2 linked regions of the Deinococcus aerius genome follow. The protein of the gene in region 1 interacts with the protein of each later gene in a pairwise test. Links are inferred from orthologs where the notes say so. Each region holds a gene or a part of one and is shown on either strand. Other genes may lie near its edges.

Evidence for each region. Proteins that work in one complex are often made in the same cells at the same time.
Region 2: the proteins of ruvC (region 1) and ruvA interact in binary tests that used the Escherichia coli proteins (3 or more experiments, as listed by UniProt). The link is inferred for Deinococcus aerius from one-to-one orthologs.

What each region holds. Positions count from the first base shown.
Region 1 is NZ_BFAG01000006.1:237,210-241,752, forward strand. Bases 1,393-4,385 are described here. They hold ruvC (crossover junction endodeoxyribonuclease RuvC), read left to right. Parts: upstream 1,393-2,633; coding sequence 2,634-3,137; downstream 3,138-4,385. Other genes in these bases: DAERI_RS10650 (ABC transporter permease), read left to right, coding at 1,393-1,606; DAERI_RS10655 (ABC transporter permease), read left to right, coding at 1,617-2,552; DAERI_RS10665 (PrsW family intramembrane metalloprotease), read left to right, coding at 3,143-3,793; moaD (molybdopterin converting factor subunit 1), read right to left, coding at 3,948-4,385. Also shown: DAERI_RS10645 (peptide ABC transporter substrate-binding protein), read left to right, coding at 1-489; more of DAERI_RS10650, read left to right, coding at 611-1,392; more of moaD, read right to left, coding at 4,386-4,543.
Region 2 is NZ_BFAG01000001.1:431,389-436,621, forward strand. Bases 1,311-4,287 are described here. They hold ruvA (Holliday junction branch migration protein RuvA), read left to right. Parts: upstream 1,311-2,490; coding sequence 2,491-3,084; downstream 3,085-4,287. Other genes in these bases: DAERI_RS01970 (glycoside hydrolase family 15 protein), read left to right, coding at 1,311-2,313; DAERI_RS01980 (low temperature requirement protein A), read left to right, coding at 3,085-4,287. Also shown: more of DAERI_RS01970, read left to right, coding at 1-1,310; more of DAERI_RS01980, read left to right, coding at 4,288-4,329; DAERI_RS01985 (hypothetical protein), read right to left, coding at 4,356-5,233. UniProt on the Escherichia coli protein: The RuvA-RuvB-RuvC complex processes Holliday junction (HJ) DNA during genetic recombination and DNA repair.

The DNA.
Region 1 (4,543 bases):
CTGCAAAACCAGTGGAAGCAGGTCGGCGTGCAGGTCAACATCCAGAACTACCCGGCCTCGGTGTTCTTCGGCCCCGACTTCCTGAGCAAGGGCCAGGAGGGCAAGTGGGACCTGGCGATGTACGCCTGGTCGGCCAACCCCATCTTCGAGCAGGGTGACCTGTTCAAGGGCGAGGGTATCCCGACTGCCGCCAACGGCTACGCCGGTCAGAACTACTCGGGCTGGAACAACGCAGAGTACAACAAGCTGCACAAGCAGGCGCTGACCGAGTTCAACCTGGCCGACCGCATCAAGCTGATGGACCGGATGCAGACGATCTGGAGCAACGAGGTGCCCTCCTTGCCGCTGTACTTCCGCGCCAACCCCTACACCAAGGTGCCGGGCCTGGTGAACTACACCTTCAGCGCCTACACCCTGTACCCGAGCTGGGACGCCTACCGCATCGGCTGGGCCAGCCGCGGCGCCGTCGAGGTCAACAAGCAGAAGTAAGGGGCGCGGGCGGGGGTGCGAGTGGAGTCGCCGCGCCCCGCCCACCCGTCACCTGGGGGGAAGCCGAAACGCTTCCTCCCGCTTGTTTTGGCCCACCGTCTCCTACGAAAGGATTTCAGGTATGGCGACCTACGCTTTCCGGCGCGTCCTCCAGATGATCCCGCTGCTGCTGGTGATCAGCCTGGTGATCTATGCGCTCACCTCCCTGCAACCGGGAGACCCGGTAGACCAGCTCACCTTCGGCAACCCCCGCATCACCCCAGAGGACATCGCCCGGCTCAAGGCCGCCTACGGCCTGGACCAGCCCTGGTGGACCCGCTACCTGTTCTGGCTCAGGCAGGCGTTCCAGGGCGACCTGGGCTTCTCGCGCGACTTCAACATCCCGGCGGTGCAGTTCATCTTCCAGCAGCGGATGCCCAACACGCTGCTCCTCACGGTGCCCGCGCTGATCCTCAGCACCCTGATCGCCGTGCCGCTGGGCATCTACTCGGCGATTCGGCAATACTCGTTGCCCGACTACGTGCTGACCTTCCTCTCCTTCGTGGCCTTCAGCGCCCCCGTGTTCTGGGTGGGGGCGATGGCGCTGTACTTCTTCGCCATCTTCCTGCCCAATGCGACGGGCGGCGCGATCTCCCTGCCACCCGGCGGGCTGGGCGGCGACGTGCCTCCCGAGGCCGGCTGGTGGGCGGTGGCGCTCGACAAGCTGCGGTATCTGGCCCTGCCGCTCATGATCCTGATGCTGCGCGAGGTCGCGGTCACGACCCGCTTTATGCGCGCCTCCATGCTGGAGGTGATGAACCAGGACTTCATCCGCACGGCCCGGGCCAAGGGGCTGCCCTCACGAAAGGTGCTGTACAAGCATGCCCTGCGGAACGCACTGGTGCCCATCCTGACCATCATGGGGCTCTCGATTCCCGGGCTGTTCGGCGGGGCCGTGATCACCGAGACGGTGTTCTCCTGGCCCGGCATGGGTAAGGCTATCCTCGACGCCCTGGTCAGCAAGGACTTCAACGTCGTGATGGTCTCGCTGATGCTGCTCTCCGTCCTGACGGTCGTGTTCCAGCTCGTCACCGACCTCGCCTACGCGGTCGTCGATCCCCGCATCCGCTACTCCTGAGGTCCCTGCCATGACCACGACCGCCACGCCGACTGCGGCCAGCCCCGTCAAGAGCCGCTCGACCCTCCAGATCGCCATGCGGCGACTCCGCCGGCACAAGGCCGCGATGATCAGCCTGGCCGTGATCATCCTGCTGATCTTAATGGCGATTTTCGCCTCCCTCCTGGCGCCCTATGACCCGAACACGCAGGATCTCTCGGGCATCTACGCGCCGCCCAACGCCCAGCACCTGCTGGGACAGGACGACCTGGGCCGCGACCTGCTCTCCCGCATCATCTACGGCAGCCGCGTCAGCCTGATGGTGGGCTTTTCGGTCGCCATCATCAGCATCCTGATCGGCACCCTGATGGGTCTGCTCGCCGGGTTTTTCGGCGGGCGGACCGACACCGTGATCAGCCGCTTTATCGAGTTCATGCTGAGCCTGCCGACCCTGCCCCTGCTGCTGGTGATCAGCGGCCTATTCATCAGCACCGATGCCCCCTTCATTGCCAACCTGCGCGACAGCCTGGGGGCGACCGCCAGCGTCTTCATCATCATCACGATCTTTTCGGTGTTCGGTTGGATGGGCACCGCCCGTCTCGTGCGCGGGGAAGTGTTGCGGATGAAGAACTTGGAGTACGTGGACGCCGCCCGCGCGCTGGGGGCCAGCAACAACCGCATCATGTGGCGGCACCTAGTGCCCAACCTCTTCGCCATCATCATCGTGCAGGCGACCCTGGACGTGGGGAGCGCGATCCTGGGCGAGGCGGCGCTGTCCTTCCTGGGCTTTGGCATCCAGCCGCCCGTCTCCACCTGGGGCAACATGCTCAGCAATGCCCAGGAGGTCGTGCTCCAGTACCCCTGGATTCCGCTGTACCCCGGCCTGGCGATCCTGATCACCGTGCTGGCCTTCAACTTCCTGGGGGACGGCTTGCGCGACGCTTTCGATCCCAAGAGCCGCCTGTAAAGGGCATCCACCGCGCGGGGCAGAGGGCCGGGCGGCGGCTTTCTGCCCCGCCTCTTTGTTTTTGTGCCTTATCCTGCGGTCATGATCGTACTCGGCGTGGACCCCGGCCTGGCGAACCTCGGCCTGGGCCTGATCGAGGGGGATGCCCGCAAGGCCCGTCACCTGCACCACGTCTGCCTGGTGACCGAGAGCGCGTGGGTGATGCCGCGCCGCCTCCAGTACATCCACTCGGAGGTCGCGCGGCTGCTCGCGGAGTATCAGCCGGAGGCCGTGGCCATTGAGGACCAGATTCTGCGGAGGCAGGCGGACGTGGCCTTTAAGGTCGGGCAGGCCTTCGGAGTGGTGCAACTCGCCTGCGCCCAGGCGGGGGTGCCGATCCACGCCTACGGCCCCATGCAGGTCAAACGCGCCCTGGTCGGCACGGGCCGGGCGGACAAGGAGCAGGTCATCTACATGGTCAAGGCCAGCCTGGGGCTGCGCGAAGTCTTCAACAACCACGCCGCCGACGCCCTGGCCCTGGCCCTGACCCACCTGGCACAGCAGCCCATGCAGGCCGCCCTCGCGGGCCGACTTGCCCGCGCCTGAGCCCCGTGCCGCTGGCCCTCTCCCTGACCGCGTCGGTGCTGCTGACGTTCGGGTGGCTCTGGTTCTTCGTGCGCCGCGACCGCCATCCCGAGCCGCCGTGGCTGCTTGCCCGCACCTTCGGGTGGGGCATGGTCGCCTGGGCCGTCTCGGCGGCGTTCGAGGGCAGTTTCGAGCGCCTGAGCTTTCCCCTGCTGGTCATGCTGCTCTCCGCCGTGGTCGAGGAGAGCAGCAAACTCCTCGCGGCCAGCACCGCCGCCACCGAACACGCTTTCGACGAGCCGATGGACGGCCTGGTCTATGCCGTGACCGCCGCGCTGGGCTTCGCGTTGCTGGAAAACGTGACCTACACGCTGGGCTTCGGCGCGCATGCGGCGACCTGGCACGCGCTGCTGACCACCCTGGCCCACGCCCTGTTCAGCGCTCCCCAGGGGTACGCGCTGGGAGGGCGGCACCTGCGGGGGGGGCGGTGGTGGCGCTCCCGGGCTCTGCTGCTCAGCATCACCTTGCACTTCGCCTTCAACGGGCTGCTGACGGGGGGGGCGGGCTGGCCCCACCTGCTCGTCCTGGTGCTGGTTGTGGGCCTGATGGCCCTGCTGGCGAGTCGTTACTACCGCCACTTCGAGGCCTACGCGCGCGAGAATTCCCAGCCGTCCTGACCCTCGGGAGAGCTGCGAGAGGAGGTCGGCTCATTTGGGCCGACGGGAACTGACAAAAGAACTCTGTCCTGCTGGGCGAAGCCAGGCACCCCCGGGCGCAATATGTGATCCCTTCGCTTTGCCCAAGGTAACAAGGCTTCTTTGGTTCAGTGTTCTATAGCGTTGGGCTTCCGGTCTGCCCCTCGACCCAATGCTGGCCGTCCTCGTCGGCCTCGTGCTTCCAGATGGGCAGATGAACCTTGAGGTGTTCGATCAGAAAGTCGCATGCCTCCAGGGCGGCGCGGCGATGGGGGCTGGCCACCCCGATAAGGATGCTTGCCTCACCAGGCAGGAGGCGGCCGACCCGGTGCTGCACGACCACCCGCAAGGTGCCGTACTGGGCGCGGGCCTGCGCCGCCGCCGCCCGCATCACCTTCTCGGCCATCGGCCCGTACCCCTCGTACTCGATGTACTCGACCTGTTTGCCCTTGTTCGGCGAGCGCACCGTGCCCACGAAGTAGGCCTGTGCGCCGTACTCGGGCCGCACCAGGAAGGCATCTGCCTCAGCCAGTAACAGAGGAGTGGTCACCACCTCGCAGCGCATGTCCTCACCCGCACCCCCGGCGACGGGAGGCAGGAAGGCCACCTCGTCCCCCGGTTGCAGCACGTGTTCGGGTGTGGCATACGCCTCGTTGACGGCCACCATGCAGCCGCGCAGGCTCATGCCATAGGTCTCCTCGACCTGCCTTGCCAGTTCCCGCACCGTCACGC
Region 2 (5,233 bases), on another replicon or contig:
GCCCCCGGAGCCCCCGGCCTGCCGCCGACCTGGGCGAGCAGCGACAAGGACTTCGTGACGACCGCGCTGGGCGGTGCGTCCCGGCTGTGGGTCACCGGCGGCCACGGCGCGCTGAATGAGGTGTACTGGCCCTCCACCGGGCAGCCGCAGATCCGCGACCTGACCTTCTACCTCATCGGCGAGTCGGGCTGGGTGGACCTGGCGCGGGCGCGGCGGTACGTGTTCTCGATGCCGGGGCCGTACCTGCCGCTGCCGACCATCCTCCACTGGGGCGAGGACTACGAGTTGTCGCTGGAGGTGCTGCCCGACCCCACCCGCGACGTGCTGCTGGTCCGCTACGCCCTGACCGGCCCCTACCGCCTGGCAATGGTGCTGGCCCCCCACCTCACCTCCACCGGGCACGGCAACGCGGCCTGGGTCGAGGGGCAGCGGCTCCTCGCGGTGAGCGGCGACCGCGCCCTCGCATTGCTGGCGGGTGGGCCGATGACGCACCTCAGCGCCGGGTACGTCGGTTTCTCGGACGGCTGGCAGGACCTGCACGCGCACGGGCGCCTGACCTGGGCGTATGAGAGGGCCGAGAACGGCAACGTGGCCCTCTCCGCCGAACTGGTGGAGCCGTCCGGCCTGCTGGCGCTCGGTTTCGCGGAGAGCGTGCAGGGCGCTCAGGGCCTGGCCCGCGCGAGCCTGGCCGAGGGGGACGAGCCCGCCCGCCGCGCCTTTCTCCACGCCTGGGAGGACTGGGGAAGTGCCCTGCGGCTGGGCGGCTCCAGCCCCGAACTGGAGGCGGAGGCGGTGCTGAGCGCGACCGTCCTCAAGATTCACGAGGACCGGACCTACCCGGGGGCCCTCGTCGCCAGCCTCAGCATCCCCTGGGGGAACCACACCGACACGCTGGGGGGCTACCACCTCGTCTGGCCGCGCGACGCCACGCTGGCGGCCTTCGCTTTGATCGCCTGCCACCAGCGGGGGGACGCCCGGCGGGTGCTCGCAGGCTTCATCGCCAACCAGCAGCCCGACGGCCACTGGTTCCAGAACTACTACCCCGACGGCCAGCCCTTCTGGCACGGCATCCAGCTCGACGAGACGGCCTTCCCGGTGCTCCTCGCCGCCAAACTCCGCGAGGAGGGCGAGCCGGAACTGGAGGGCACCCGCGACATGGTGCGCCGCGCCCTCGCCTTCGTGGCCCGCACCGGCCCCACCAGCGACCAGGACCGCTGGGAGGAGAACCCCGGCGTCAACCCCTTCACCCTGGCGGTCGCCATCGCCGCGCTGGTCGCGGGGGCGGGGTGGCTGGAGGAGGACGAGCGCCACTACGCCCTGGGGCTGGCGGACGACTGGAACGAGCGGCTGGAGAGCTGCTGTTACGTGACCGATACGCCGCTGAGCCGCGAGCTGGGGGTGGAGGGCTACTACGTGCGGCTCGCGCCCCCGACCCGGGACGGCGCCCTGACCGGGGAGGTCATGCTGCAAAACCGCGAGGGGAAGACGGTCGAGGCGTCCGCCCTCGTCAGCCTGGACTTCTCGTACCTGCCGCGCCTGGGGCTGCGCTCGGCGCGCGATCCCCGCATCCGGGGCACCGTGCGGGTGGTGGATCACCTGCTCGCCGAGGAGACGCCCACCGGGACCTTCTACCACCGCTACAACGACGACGGGTACGGGGAACACGATGACGGCTCGCCCTACGACGGGCACGGGTGCGGGCGGTTGTGGCCCCTGCTGACGGGCGAGCGCGGCCACCTCGCCCTCCAGGCGGGGGAGGACCCCGCCCCGTACCTGGACGCCCTGCTGCGCTGTTCCAGCCCCGGTGGGCTACTGCCGGAACAGGTCTGGAATGGCCCGCCCCTGCCCGAGTGCGGCCTCTTCCCGGGCCGCCCCAACGGGAGCGCGATGCCCCTGCTGTGGGCGCACGCCGAGTTCCTGAAACTGCTCCGGGCCTCCCAGACCGGCCGCCCCGCCGAACTGCTGCGCGAGGTGGAGGAACGCTACGCCGAGCCGCTTCCCGCCGAGGTCCGGCACTGGCGCCCCGCCGCGCCCGTTCCGCAACTGGAGCCGGGCCTGCTGCTGCTGATCGAGGACGCGCAGCCCTTCACGCTCCACTCCGGCTTCGACGGCTGGCAGGACGTGCGGGAGCGGGCGGCGCTGCCCCTACCCTTCGGCCTGTGGGGGGTCAGTTTCAGTCCCGCCGACCTGGAGGGCCACCATCGGCTGAACTTCACCCGGCGGAGCGAGGCGGGATGGGAGGGCCAGGACCACGTGATCCGGCTGGGCCAGGACACGCCCCGCACCTCCCTTCCGGCGCGGAGTGGGGGATAGGCGCCCCTCCCCGCCTGTCCTGGCCCCTAGAATTCCCGGTGTGATACGGCTTCCGCTCCGTTCCGTACTTTCCGGGAAAGCGCCGGAAAGTTCTCCACTCCGCAGAACCCGTACTATCTCCTTCTCCCTTCGGTCGGGAAATATCCGTGAACAGCTACGGATATTTCCGGAGTTTTTGTGATTGCCTACCTGAGTGGCGTGGTGCGCGAGGTACGCGACGCCAGCGCCGTGATCGTCGCCGGGGGCGTGGGCTACGAGGTCTTCTGCCCCGCCTCCACCCTAGGGAAACTGAGCCCGGGCCAGCCCGCCGAACTCAACACCCGCTTCGTGGTGCGCGAGGATGCCCAACTGCTCTTCGGCTTCAGCGACGCCGACAGCCTGCGCCTCTTCGACCTGCTGACGGGCGTGAGCGGTGTGGGGCCGAAGCTGGGGCTGGCCCTGCTCTCCGCGATGCCCGTCAGCGCCATCGCGCAGGGCCTGATCACGGGCGACGTGAAGCTGCTCTCCAGCGTCTCGGGGGTGGGCAAGAAGACCGCCGAGCGGCTGGTGCTCGAACTCCAGAACAAGGTGCCCGACCACCTCGCTGCGCCGACGACGGGGGCGAAGGCCGCCCCGGTCAGCAGCACGGCGGGCCGGGACGCCATCGAGGCCCTGCTCGCCCTCGGCTTCCGGGAGGGGCAGGTGCGGAGCGTGGTGGCGGAGCTGCTCGCCGCCGACCCCGCCCAGAGCGCCGACGCGCTGATCCGCAAGGGTTTGGGGAAGCTCCGCTAGATGACGATGACGCACGGCCAGCCCGACAGTGTGAGCATCGAGGACGGGGTTCAGGACAGCCAGGCACCCTCCCCCCCGCCCACCGACGAGCAGCGGGTCACCTGGCTGGAGCTGTTCTTCGACCTGATCTTCGTGGTGGCCTTCGACCAGCTCGCCAAGCGGCTGGGGGACACGCCGAGTGGGGCGAACGTCGGCCTCTTCCTGCTGCTGTTCACGGCGGTGTGGTGGGCCTGGGCGGGCAACACGACGTTTGCGGCCCGCTACGGCAACGACCGCCGGGTGTACCGCTGGGGCAGCCTGCTGCAACTCGTGACGCTGGGCATCATCGCGCTGACCGAGCGCGGCGACCTCGACCAGACCGGTCAGGCCTTTGCCCTCGCTTACGGGGCCAACCGCCTCATCCTGGTCGGGATGTACCTCGTGACCCTGCGGCGCGACCCGGACGCCGCCGTCTTCGCCCGTCCCACCGCCGCCGGGTACGGGCTGGGCGCGCTGATCTGGCTGGGAAGCGCGGGGCTGGGGGGAACGGCCCAACTCGCCCTGTGGTGCCTGGCCCTCGGGGTGGACCTGCTCACGCCGCTGTTGATCCGCGAACGCCACGGCGCCGCCCTGCCCCACCAGGAACACCTGCCCGAGCGCGTCGGGCTCCTCCAGATCATCGCGCTGGGCGGGGTCGTCAACGAGGTCGTCACGGGGGGGCGGCAGCGGGACCTGACGTGGGATTCCCTGGGGGCCGCCCTGTTTGCCATCGCCGCGGCGGTCGCCCTGTGGCGGCTGTACTTCGACCAGGCCCGCGCCCTGCCCGTGGCCCTCGCCCACCGGGTGGGCCGCGTCAGCGCCTTTCTCGCGTGGCTGTACGGCCACCTGCCCTTCACGGTCAGTGTGGTGATGCTCGGGGTGGGCCTGGGGCACGGGATCGGCGACACCGACCCCGCCCACGACGCCGTGAACCGCGCCCTCGTCGTCTGGCCGCTGGCCGGGGCGCTCCTCACCCTGGCCCTGCTGCGCTGGAATGCCCGGCGCCTCACCGTGCACCGCGCGCGGCCCGACCGCAGCCTGCTGGCCCTGTCCCTCGGGGCCGCCGCTGCCGGGGGCCTCGCTCTCAGCGGGCTGGGCACCCTGCCCCTGCACGCCGCCGTCGCCGCCCTGACCCTGGCCCTCGCCCTGATCGTCGCCACCGATCCCCTCACCCGGCGCCTGGGGCAGATCGAGGAGCGGCTGGGCGCGTCCGGTTCACCGATCTGAAGCTGGGACGGCTCCCGGAAAGCCCCTCAGGCGGAGGCGGGCTGGGCGTTCCCCGGGGCCTCTTTTCCCTGGTCCGCCGGTCCGGCCGCGACGCCCAGCCACGTCCCCTGACGGACGAGCAGAATCTGGCCCTCGGGGCGGCGCAGGACCAGCAGGTCACCCAGGACGGCGCGGGCCTGTCCCGGCCAGGCGGCGACGAGGTCGCCCCGGTGGTCGAGCCGCAGGGTGAGGGAGCGGCCCAGGACGCGCAGGGTGAGGGGGTCATCGCCCAGGGCCAGGCTGACGAAGGACCCGTCCCCCGGCACCTCCACCCGGGTCAGGGGTTGCGGCTCGGGCAGTTCCTCGGGGATGAAGGCGGCGGCGTGCAGCCGTTCGTGCAGGCGCCGCGCCCGTTCGGGGCTCAGGCCCAGGACGGCGGCACTCGCCCGCAGCGCGGCGTCCGCCCCGGCGGGCGTGAGGCGCGCGAGCCGGGCGGTGAGCCCCTCGGCCCCCTTGCGGGCGAGGGCGAGCAGGGTCTCGTCGGGTGCCCCGGCGTACCGCTGCGCGCTCCCGGGTCCCAGGGCGCCGGCCTTTACCGCCCCGTCCCGCAGGAACTGCACGGCGGCGCGGGCCAGCCGCAGGTTCGCGTGGTGCTCGCCGGGGTCGAGCAGCAGCGCCACGACCCGCGCCCGCGCCGCCAGCCGCCCCAGCGCCTCGGGGGAGCGGGGCTCGGCCCGGAGGAGCAGGTGGGTCCCGCTCAGGGCGCCCCGCAGGGTCAGGTCCGGCGCCCTCAGCGTGAGGAGCCGCTCGGCGGGGGGGCGGTCCGGGCGCAGCAGGGCGAGCTGGCCGTTCACCTGAAGCTGCCAGTTCGGCCCGACCGGCTGCCAGCGCAGGTCCAGCCCCCGCCAGCGCGCGGCCTGCCCCC